One region of the Rahnella sp. 1L-D-7-B-C2 genome, then DNA from elsewhere that is predicted to be linked to it. Evidence: predicted binding sites of a transcription regulator. Region 1 holds the regulator's gene; each other region holds the start of a gene.

Region 1 (3,490 bases):
AGTAAAATCCAGTAAGGTTTTGGCAGATTGAAGAACAGACCGAGGCTGCTGCCGATGGCCAGAATGATGCCTAGTCGCGTGGCATTACGCAGGGCGATGGACTTGAAAGACAGATAGCTTTTCAGTGCTGGCCAGAAAGGCAGACGTGGCTGAGAGTTCATCAGATCACGGCGGTACAGCGGGCGCTGAGTACGCAACAGGCGCGCAATGCGGCTGAAGTGGTAATAGCAAAACTGGCCGACCGGATTATCCGGGTTGCGCGCGGCGATTTTTTCCAGCGCCGCCAGCTCGTTCGCCATCGTGAAACGTTCGGAAAGCCGGTGATAAAGAATATCGTCGGCAATCACGCGTAGCCTGGCGGAAATCACCTGCGCATTGCGGCGGATCACCGCCTCGGCATGGCTTTCTTCCACCAGCTTTTGCACTTCTTCCGGCTGATGCAGGCTGACCGTGATGTGCTCTTGTAAATCGAGCGCCACCTGAAAACGCTGGAACAGCCGTTTGTGGTGATGATGTCCGTGCTGCGGCAGCATGTGCAACTGCTGATAGAGCAGGGCGATAAGATCGATGACCTGCTGCTGACGCTCAAGCAGCGGCGGTAAAGCGGTTTCGGGATCAGTATGCTGCGTCAGCAAGCTGTATTTGGCTTCGAAATAATCAGCCAGTTGCAGATACAGCTGGCTGAGGGTTTCACGCATCGGCTGTTCTTTAGAGATACGAAACCACGCCCAGTTGAACAGCCCGTACCAGGCCGTGCCTGCGGCGAACAGCGCGGGTGCCTGCCACATCGGCCTGATGCCGACCATGCTCAGGGTAAAGATGGTCGCCACCAGCGCGCCGGGCAACAGACGCGCGTGCAGCGGGCTGATTTCACCGGTGACGCCGAGCAGTAAGGCGAGAGAGAGCATGATGAGCGGTAGCGGGATGTGCCAGTTTTCCAGCATCAGTTGCAGCAAAATACTGCTCACCGCAAACAGCGAGCCACCGATGATCAGACGTTTGAAGAAGCGTTTGTGCGGCGTATCGAGACCGGCGACGTTACAACAGGCGGGGCAGAGGGAGAACAGCAACCCCATTTGCAGATTACCGAACAGCCAGCACAGGCCGACCGGCAAACATAACACCAGCGTCTGGCGCAGTGCGTAATTCACTTCGGGGTGATAAAACAGCCTTCGCCATAGCGTCATAACTGAAGCTTAGCCCATAAAAAAGGCGCGACAGTAAGCTGCCGCGCCTATTTTTGAGGGATTAACGTGTGCCGTAGACGACAATCGTTTTACCGTGTGCGGAGATCAGGCTCTGATCTTCCAGCATTTTAAGAATGCGGCCGACGGTTTCACGGGAGCAACCGACGATCTGACCGATTTCCTGGCGGGTGATTTTAATCTGCATCCCGTCCGGGTGGGTCATTGCATCTGGCTGTTTGGCCAGATTCAGCAAGGTTTGAGCGATACGGCCCGTTACGTCGAGGAAAGCGAGGTTACCGACTTTCTCAGACGTCATTTGCAGACGGTTTGCCATCTGCGCGGAGAGGCGCATCAGAATGTCCGGGTTAACCTGAATCAGCTGGCGGAATTTTTTATAAGAAATTTCAGCCACTTCACAGGCAGTTTTAGCACGTACCCAGGCACTGCGTTCCTGACCTTCTTCGAAGAGTCCCAGCTCGCCGATGAAGTCACCTTGGTTAAGGTAGGAAAGTATCATCTCTTTGCCTTCTTCATCTTTAATCAGGACGGCAACCGACCCTTTCACGATGTAGTAAAGCGTTTCGGCTTTTTCACCTTGGTGAATCAGCGTACTTTTAGAAGGATACTTATGTATATGACAGTGAGACAGGAACCATTCAAGAGTCGGGTCTGTTTGTGGCTTGCCGAGAACCATTTGCTATTATCCTCTGTTATTATCGCTGCCCAAAATCACAGGGCTCAGAGTTCCCTGTACGGCGTCTGAATATTAATGCGCCCTTTCAGCATATAGCTCCCCAGAAATGCTGCAAGCGGATGTCGGAGTGAAACCGGCTATATATTGCCGTTATCACCTTGGGTTCTGTTCTTAAACCACGAAAACCGTCACCGCAATTTGCTGGAAAGTATGTTTCGGCTTTGTTTGTAACACAGGTTTGCAATGCTGTCTTGTGTTGTCTCGCTTCAGCATGATGGCGATCGGGTTACGTTGCCAGTTTTTAGGTGAAAGGGTAGTCTGGGGGGAAAATTTGATTCTTAAGAGCGCCGGGAGATAAGCAAATGCACGCACGCGTAAAATGGGTGGAAGGTCTGACGTTTTTAGGTGAATCCGCGTCAGGTCATCAGGTTTTAATGGATGGCAATGCGGGCGATAAAGCCCCCAGCCCGATGGAAATGTTACTGATGTCTGCGGGCGGTTGCAGCGCGATCGACGTGGTGTCGATTTTGCAAAAAGGCCGCAATGACGTCCGGGATTGTGAAGTAAAATTGACTTCAGAGCGTCGCGAAGAAGCGCCGCGTCTGTTCACGCACATCAATCTGCACTTTATCGTCACCGGCAAAGATCTGACCGATAAGATCGTCGAACGCGCCGTCAGCCTTTCTGCCGAGAAATATTGTTCTGTTTCTCTGATGCTGGGCAAAGCCGCGACGATCACCCACAGTTTTGAAGTGATTGAAGCCGAATAGGTCACGACCAGTCATACGACTGGCACTGATGGCGCAGTAAATCCAAAAACCGCCGCGCGGCAAACGTCAGCGGCGATTTTTGCGAATAGAGCACACAGTATTCCGCCTGCGGCAGAGTGTCGATTTTCAGCAGGCACAACGGGTCCTGCAAACCGAACGGCGCCCGCATCGCCCGCGCCACGACGGTCAGATAATCCGACTGCAATACCATATTCAGCCCGCACACTACCGAATCGGTGCGCACCGGCGTTTCACTTCCTGCCAGATAAAAACCGTCCGCCAGCTGTAGCTGCTGGTAGTAACCCATATCCGTTTCCGGCAATACCCAGCGCGCATCCTGCAATTCTTCCAGCCGTGTGGCATTGGCCAGCGGATGACCGCGACGGGCGATAATCCCGAACGGCGCGGTGAACAGCGGTTCGCGCACCAGATCTTCCAGCGGAAATCCCGGCCCGGCGGTACCGACGGCGAAGTCCAGCTTCCCTTCGCGCAGCGCCGGAAGCAGCACCGACAGCTGCCCTTCTTTGATCAGCAATTTTGACTGCGGAAACTGCGTTTTGAATTCCTCATTCAGCGCCGGGAACACCGTCAGTGCCAGCAGCGATGAAAACCCGATCGCCACCGAGCCTTGTGAATACTGATTAATCTGCTGGATTTCTTCGGCGGCGCGCTCCAGCTCTTCAAGGATGAACTGCATCCGCTGGGCGAACGCGCGGCCGGTTTCGGTCAGCGCCATGCCCTGATGACCGCGTACGATAAGCTTTGTATCGAGCGTTTGCTCCAGTTCGCGCAGCGTTCTGCTCACCGCCGGTTGCGACTGATTCATCGCCCGCGCCGCG
Region 2 (3,490 bases), on a different contig from region 1:
GTTTTAGGGTTTGATATATGCAACGTCTGAAAGTGGCAAGGCGTTGTTCCTCCCCCGCTTCTGGTAAAAATATGAAAAATAAAATTATTGCAGCAGGCGCTTTGATGGCTTTGTCCTACAGCGCGACCGTGCTCGCTGATGATAGCAAGGGCGAATTTGTTTCTGACTGGTGGCACCAGAGTGTAAACGTTGTAGGTAGCGCTGATACCCGTTTCGGGCCAACGATTCGTAACGACGTTTATCTTGAATATGAAGCGTTTGCGCACAAAGACTGGTTTGATTTCTACGGCTACATCGATATCCCTAAAACCTTCGGTGCGGGTAACGGCAACGATACCGGTATCTGGGATAAAAACGGTTCTCCGATGTTTATGGAGATCGAACCTCGCTTCTCCATTGATAAGCTGACCGGCACTGACCTGAGCTTTGGTCCGTTCAAAGAATGGTACTTCGCCAACAACTATATCTACGATATGGGTCCGGACAGCGATAACCGTCAGAACACCTGGTACATGGGTCTTGGCACCGATATCAACACCGGTTTGCCAATGAGCCTGTCTCTGAACGTGTATGCAAAATACCAGTGGGAAAACTACAGCGCGGCTAACGAAAACAGCTGGGACGGTTACCGTTTCAAAGTGAAATATTTCGTTCCGTTGACTGAAATGTGGGGCGGCAACCTGAGCTACATCGGGTTCACCAACTTTGACTGGGGCTCTTCACTGGGCGATGACGATTTCCGTGACCTGAACGGCCAAAAAGCCCGTTCTAACAACTCTATCGCCTCCAGCCATATCCTGGCGCTGAACTACACACACTGGCATTACTCGTTCGTGGCGCGTTACTTCCACAACGGCGGCCAGTGGGCTGACGGCGCTGAGCTGAACTTTGGTAACGGTAATTTCGAAGTGAAATCTACCGGCTGGGGTTACTACGGCGTGATCGGTTACAGCTTCTGATATCCGAAGTTGTATTGGAAAACCCGGCTGAGGCCGGGTTTTTTACGTTTATCCTCCTGACCTTTTTAAGCTATGGCCAATTTTTTTACTATTGTGTAAAACAATGACGCGTTCATTATGGCGTTTGCTCTTTGTTTCTATGCCAAATTCAGGAGTGATTTTCATGAAGAAATACGCAGTAGTTTTGATGCTGTGCACCAGCTTTGGCGCGGTTTCTGCCTATGCTGAAAAAGTACAAATAAATATGAATATCGATAGCGTTCTTAAGCAATGTGCAGCTAATGCTCAAACCACGATGGATTCGTCTGAGTGTTACATACAAGCAACTCAATCATGGGATGCTGAACTCAACAAACAATATAAGTTATTGATAGATGAGCAGCCCGAAACGTCCAGGACGCCTTTAAAAGAATCTCAGCGGGCGTGGATTAAATACAAGGAAAGTTATTTTAAGGCTATCGACGCCTTCTATCAGAAAGAGCAGGGGACGGTGTGGTCAATCATCGCGGCCGAATCCAAAATGAACGTCATCAGGGATAAAGCAATTGATCTGAACCGTTTGTTAAACAGCACTGATTTGAGTTAAATCCTTGCCGGAGGTGGCCTAAAACGAAGGTGCCACCTTTCATCCTCCCAATTATTGCCTCTTTTGACATCACCTGCTTGAAAAATGACCACGCCGATAGGCGATCTCTTTGTGCCGTTGTGGCATAATGCGCGCCAAATCACATTTCCCAATTAAGAGCGAGCGTTGTGCTAAGTACTTACAACATCACCATGCAATTCGGCAGCAAGCCGTTATTTGAAAACATTAACGTGAAATTTGGCGGCGGTAACCGTTATGGCCTGATTGGCGCGAACGGTTGTGGCAAATCCACTTTCATGAAGATCCTCGGTGGCGACTTAGTGCCTTCAGCGGGTAACGTCGTACTCGACCCGAACGAGCGTCTGGGTAAATTACGTCAGGATCAGTTCGCCTTCGAAGAGTTCACCGTGCTGGACACCGTGATCATGGGCCACAATGAACTGTGGGCCGTGAAAGAAGAGCGCGACCGCATTTACGCGATGGCGGAAATGAGCGAAGCCGACGGCTATAAAGTGGCCGATCTGGAAGTCGAATACGGCGAGATGGACGGCTACAGCGCTGAATCCCGCGCGGGCGAACTGTTGCTCGGCGTCGGCATTCCGGTAGAACAACATTACGGCCTGATGAGCGAAATCGCGCCGGGCTTTAAACTGCGCGTATTACTGGCGCAGGCGCTGTTCTCTGACCCGGAAATTCTGCTGCTCGACGAACCGACGAACAACCTGGACATCGATACTATTCGCTGGCTGGAGCAGGTGCTGAATGAACGTAACAGCACCATGATCATCATTTCGCATGACCGTCACTTCCTGAACATGGTGTGTACACACATGGCTGATCTGGACTACGGCGAACTGCGCGTGTATCCAGGTAACTACGATGAATACATGACCGCGGCAACGCAGGCCCGTGAACTTCTGAGCGCCAACAACGCCAAGAAGAAAGCGCAGATTGCTGAACTGCAATCCTTTGTTAGCCGCTTCAGCGCCAACGCCTCCAAATCTAAACAGGCGACGTCACGTGCCCGTCAGATTGATAAAATTCAGCTCGACGAAATCAAAGCGTCTAGCCGTCAGAACCCTTACATGCGTTTCGAGCAGGACAAGAAATTGTTCCGTAATGCGCTGGAAGTGGAAAAAATCACCAAAGGTTTCGATAACGGTCCGCTGTTTAAAAACCTTGGCCTGATGCTGGAAGTTGGCGAGAAAGTCGCGATTCTGGGCGCGAACGGTATCGGTAAATCGACCCTGCTGAAAACGCTGGTCGGTGAGCATGAGCCGGAAACCGGGTCAGTGAAATGGTCTGAAAACTCTAAAATCGGTTATTACGCGCAGGATCACGAATACGAATTCGATGACTCCATGAACGTATTCGACTGGATGAGCCAGTGGAAATCCGAGAAAGACGACGAGCAGGCCGTGCGCGGTGTGCTGGGCCGTCTGTTGTTCGGTCAGGACGATATCAAGAAGAAAGTGAAAGTGCTTTCCGGTGGTGAGAAAGGCCGTATGTTATTCGGGAAACTGATGATGCAGCGTCCAAACATCCTGATCATGGATGAGCCAACTAACCACCTTGATATGGAATCCATCGAGTCACTGAACATGGCGCTGGAAATGTACGAAGGCACGCTGATCTTCGTTTCCCACGACCGAGAATTCGTGAGTTCACTGGCGACCCGTATTCTGGAAATGACACCGACCCGCGTCATCGACTTCTCCGGCAACTACGAAGATTACCTGCGTAGTCAGGGTATCAATAGTTAATTATTGATTCCGTTCAAAAGGCCGCAACGGTTAACGTTGCGGCCTTTTTTATGTCCCAAAAATAATATTTCAGAATTTATTATATATATTAAAATTTATATTGATGATGTGAATGACTTAAATATTATGGCTGAATAATAAATTAATAGAGCTTGCATTTCAAAAAAAGCAGGAACAAAATT
Region 3 (3,490 bases), on a different contig from region 1:
ATCTCTGGCGCACACCACGTGCATCAGATGGCAGAACATTATGGCGTGCCGGTTATTCTGCACACCGACCACTGTGCTAAGAAACTGCTGCCATGGATCGACGGTCTGCTGGACGCGGGTGAAGCTCACTTCGCCAAAACCGGTAAGCCACTGTTCTCTTCACACATGATCGACCTGTCTGAAGAATCTCTGGAAGAAAACATCGAAATTTGCAGCAAGTACTTAGCTCGCATGGCAAAACTCGATATGACTCTGGAAATCGAACTGGGTTGTACTGGTGGTGAAGAAGATGGCGTAGACAACAGCCATATGGATGCTTCTGCACTGTACACTCAGCCGCAAGACGTTGATTACGCTTACGAAAAACTGAACGCTATCAGCCCGCGTTTCACTATCGCTGCGTCATTCGGTAACGTACACGGCGTGTACAAACCAGGTAACGTTAAACTGACTCCAACGATTCTGCGCGATTCTCAGGAATACGTTTGCAAGAAACACAACCTGCCACACAACAGCCTGAACTTCGTGTTCCACGGCGGTTCTGGTTCTACTGCAGCAGAAATCAAAGAATCTGTAGGCTACGGTGTTATCAAAATGAACATCGATACCGACACCCAATGGGCAAACTGGGACGGTATCCTGCAGTTCTACAAGAAAAACGAAGCTTACCTGCAAGGTCAGTTGGGTAACCCGGAAGGCGCGGACAAACCTAACAAGAAATTCTATGACCCACGCGTATGGCTGCGTTCTGCACAGTCTTCCATGGTGACTCGCCTGGAACTGGCATTCAAAGAACTGAACGCGATCGACGTACTGTAATTCTTATCCTTCTGGTGCTTGACCACCGGAATGTGAGGATCATAACCAAAGGGGCTTCGGCCCCTTTTTTAATGTCAGCTTTCCGGCCACAATAGCCCGTCCTGCGCGTTCCCGTATGAATCCCCCGAAGAGAGAGCCATGAAGCCAAAATCTGTCACCCTCGATGATGTTGCGCGCCACGCCGGTGTTTCTTATCAGACCGTTTCCCGCGTGCTTAATCAGGCGGCGCACGTCTCGACCAAGACCCGAGACAAAGTCGAGAAGGCGATGGCTGAGCTGAACTACGTGCCGAACCGCGTGGCGCAGCAGCTGGCGGGTAAACAAAGTTACACGCTGGGGCTGGCGACCACCGAACTGGCGCTTCACGCACCGTCGCAAATTGCCTCGGCGGTGAAAACCCGCGCCAATCAGTTAGGCTTTAACGTGGTGATTTCTATGACGGACAACCTGAGCCTGTCTGCCTGCCGCACGGCGGTGAGCGAGCTGATGTCACAACGCGTCGATGGCGTGCTGATCAACGTGCCGCTGTCCAACGATAGTGCGGATGCAATAGCGCAGATGTGCGGCAACTTACCGGCGCTGTTTCTGGATGTCGATCCGCAGGCTGAGGTGTTCAAAATTTTGTTCGATCCGCACTGCGGGGCAGAACAGGGCGTGGAACATCTGCTGACACTCGGGCATCAGCAAATTGCGTTACTGACCGGTCCGCTTGAATCCATTTCTGCACGTCTGCGCTATGAAGGCTGGCTGGAGACACTGGCAAAGCACGATGTGACGCCCTGTGCGGTGCAGCACGGCGACTGGAGCGCGGCATCCGGCTACCAGCAGGCATTGTTATTATTGAACCAGCCTGCGCGACCTGGCGCGATTCTGGTAGCCAACGATCAGATGGCGCTCGGCGTGTTGCGTGCGGTACATGAGTATGGCCTGCGCGTGCCGGAGCAAATCTCGGTCATCGGGTATGATGATACGGAAGACAGCGCATTTTTCTTCCCGCCGCTGACCACCATCAAACAAGATTTCCGCCTGCTCGGGCATGAAAGTGTTAATCGTCTGGTTGATCACCTGCACACCCACGGCGATCGTCGCCGCTCATCGCTGTTACTGCCGACCTCTCTGGTAGAGCGCCACACCACGGCGGCACCCGGTGAAAAGCCTGTTTCACAGGAGGCATTGTCCCAGGAACTGATCCGCATCGCACGACAGCTCAGCGCGCTGTAATTCTCAAAATCAGAACGTACTGACGCGGAATTTGTGATCCGCGTCCCTTTCCTGCTTCCCTTCGCTTTACTTACTGCCTCGTGTTACGCATCTTAATTTATATTGTGAGCGCATAACAATTTTACAGAGGATTAACGATGAGTACATCAGGGGACGAAAAACTGTCATCGCTGGCCGTGGTTTTGGCCCGTCGTGACTGGGAAAAACCAGCATCGACGCAGCTCAACCGCCTTGCGGCGCATCCACCATTTAACAGCTGGCGTAATAGTGCCGAAGGCAGAGAGAATCACGCATCTTCCAGTCTTCGCTCACTGAACGGTGAGTGGGGGTTTAGCTATTTCCCTCGTCCCGAAGCCGTACCGGAACAGTGGCTGCAACAGGATTTGCCTGATGCTGACCGTGTTCAGGTGCCGTCAAACTGGCAACTGGCAGGATATGATGCGCCGATTTATACCAACGTTCAGTATCCGATCCCAGTCAATCCGCCATTTGTGCCAGAAGAAAACCCCACCGGTTGTTACTCGCTCACACTTGATGTGGATAACACCTGGCTGGGCAGCGGCCAGACGCGCATCGTTTTCCACGGTGTCAATTCAGCGTTCTATTTATGGTGCAACGGCCAGTGGATCGGTTATTCGCAGGATAGCCGTTTGCCAGCGGAGTTCGACCTCAGCGGTGTGCTGCGCGGCGGCGAAAACCGTCTGGCGGTGATGGTGCTGCGCTGGAGCGACGGCAGCTATCTGGAAGATCAGGATATGTGGCGCATGAGCGGGATTTTCCGTGACGTCGTTCTGATGCACAAACCGGCGGAGCAGATCACTGATTATCAGGTGCGCACGCATCTGTTCCACAATTTCACGCAGGCCGAACTGGAAGTGCAGATCAGCGCCGCCGTACCGCAGGAAATGGCGGCGGATTATCAGGTCCGCGTCCAGCTGTGGCGCGGCGATGACGCCATCGCAGAACATACGCAGCCGCTCGGCAGTGAAATCATTGACGAACGCGGCAATGCGTTTGATAAAACGACCGTGCGCCTGCCGGTCAGCCAGCCAGCGTTATGGAGTGCGGAGCAGCCAGCGCTGTACCGCGCGGTGATTTCCCTGATGTCGCCGACCGGTGAATTGATCGAAGCTGAGGCCTGCGACGTCGGATTCCGTCAGGTGGAAATCAGCAACGGCCTGCTGAAAGTGAACGGCCATCCGGTGCTGATCCGCGGAACCAACCGCCATGAACATCATCCTGAAAATGGTCAGGTGATGGATGAAGCGACCATGCGCCGTGACATCGTGCTGATGAAACAACACAACTTCAATGCGGTGCGCTGTTCGCATTATCCGAACCATCCGTTGTGGTACCGACTTTGCGATGAGTACGGCCTGTACGTAGTTGATGAAGCCAACATCGAAACCCACGGCATGCAGCCTATGAACCGTCTGTCAGACGATCCCGT

What was found. The regulator CRP, encoded in region 1, controls carbon source genes, mostly activating them, when cyclic AMP is high. The targets are predictions, from matches to a motif close to ATGTGANNNNNNTCACAT.
Region 2: the regulator CRP is predicted to act here: its motif matches at 1,673-1,690, upstream of AC0Z7K_RS02290 (ABC-F family ATPase).
Region 3: the regulator CRP is predicted to act here: its motif matches at 2,072-2,089, upstream of AC0Z7K_RS14600 (beta-galactosidase).

What each region holds. Positions count from the first base shown of each region.
Region 1 is NZ_JBXAVQ010000004.1:348,639-352,128, forward strand. Features, by position in the region: gene AC0Z7K_RS10025 (YccS/YhfK family putative transporter) at 1-1,187, opposite strand, end outside; gene crp (cAMP-activated global transcriptional regulator CRP) at 1,249-1,881, opposite strand; gene AC0Z7K_RS10035 (OsmC family protein) at 2,244-2,651, shown strand; gene AC0Z7K_RS10040 (LysR substrate-binding domain-containing protein) at 2,653-3,490, opposite strand, start outside.
Region 2 is NZ_JBXAVQ010000001.1:519,979-523,468, reverse strand. Features, by position in the region: gene AC0Z7K_RS02300 (nucleoside-specific channel-forming protein Tsx) at 72-959, shown strand; gene AC0Z7K_RS02295 (lysozyme inhibitor LprI family protein) at 1,123-1,545, shown strand; gene AC0Z7K_RS02290 (ABC-F family ATPase) at 1,713-3,308, shown strand.
Region 3 is NZ_JBXAVQ010000008.1:53,983-57,472, reverse strand. Features, by position in the region: gene fbaA (class II fructose-bisphosphate aldolase) at 1-819, shown strand, start outside; gene AC0Z7K_RS14605 (LacI family DNA-binding transcriptional regulator) at 958-2,040, shown strand; gene AC0Z7K_RS14600 (beta-galactosidase) at 2,178-3,490, shown strand, end outside.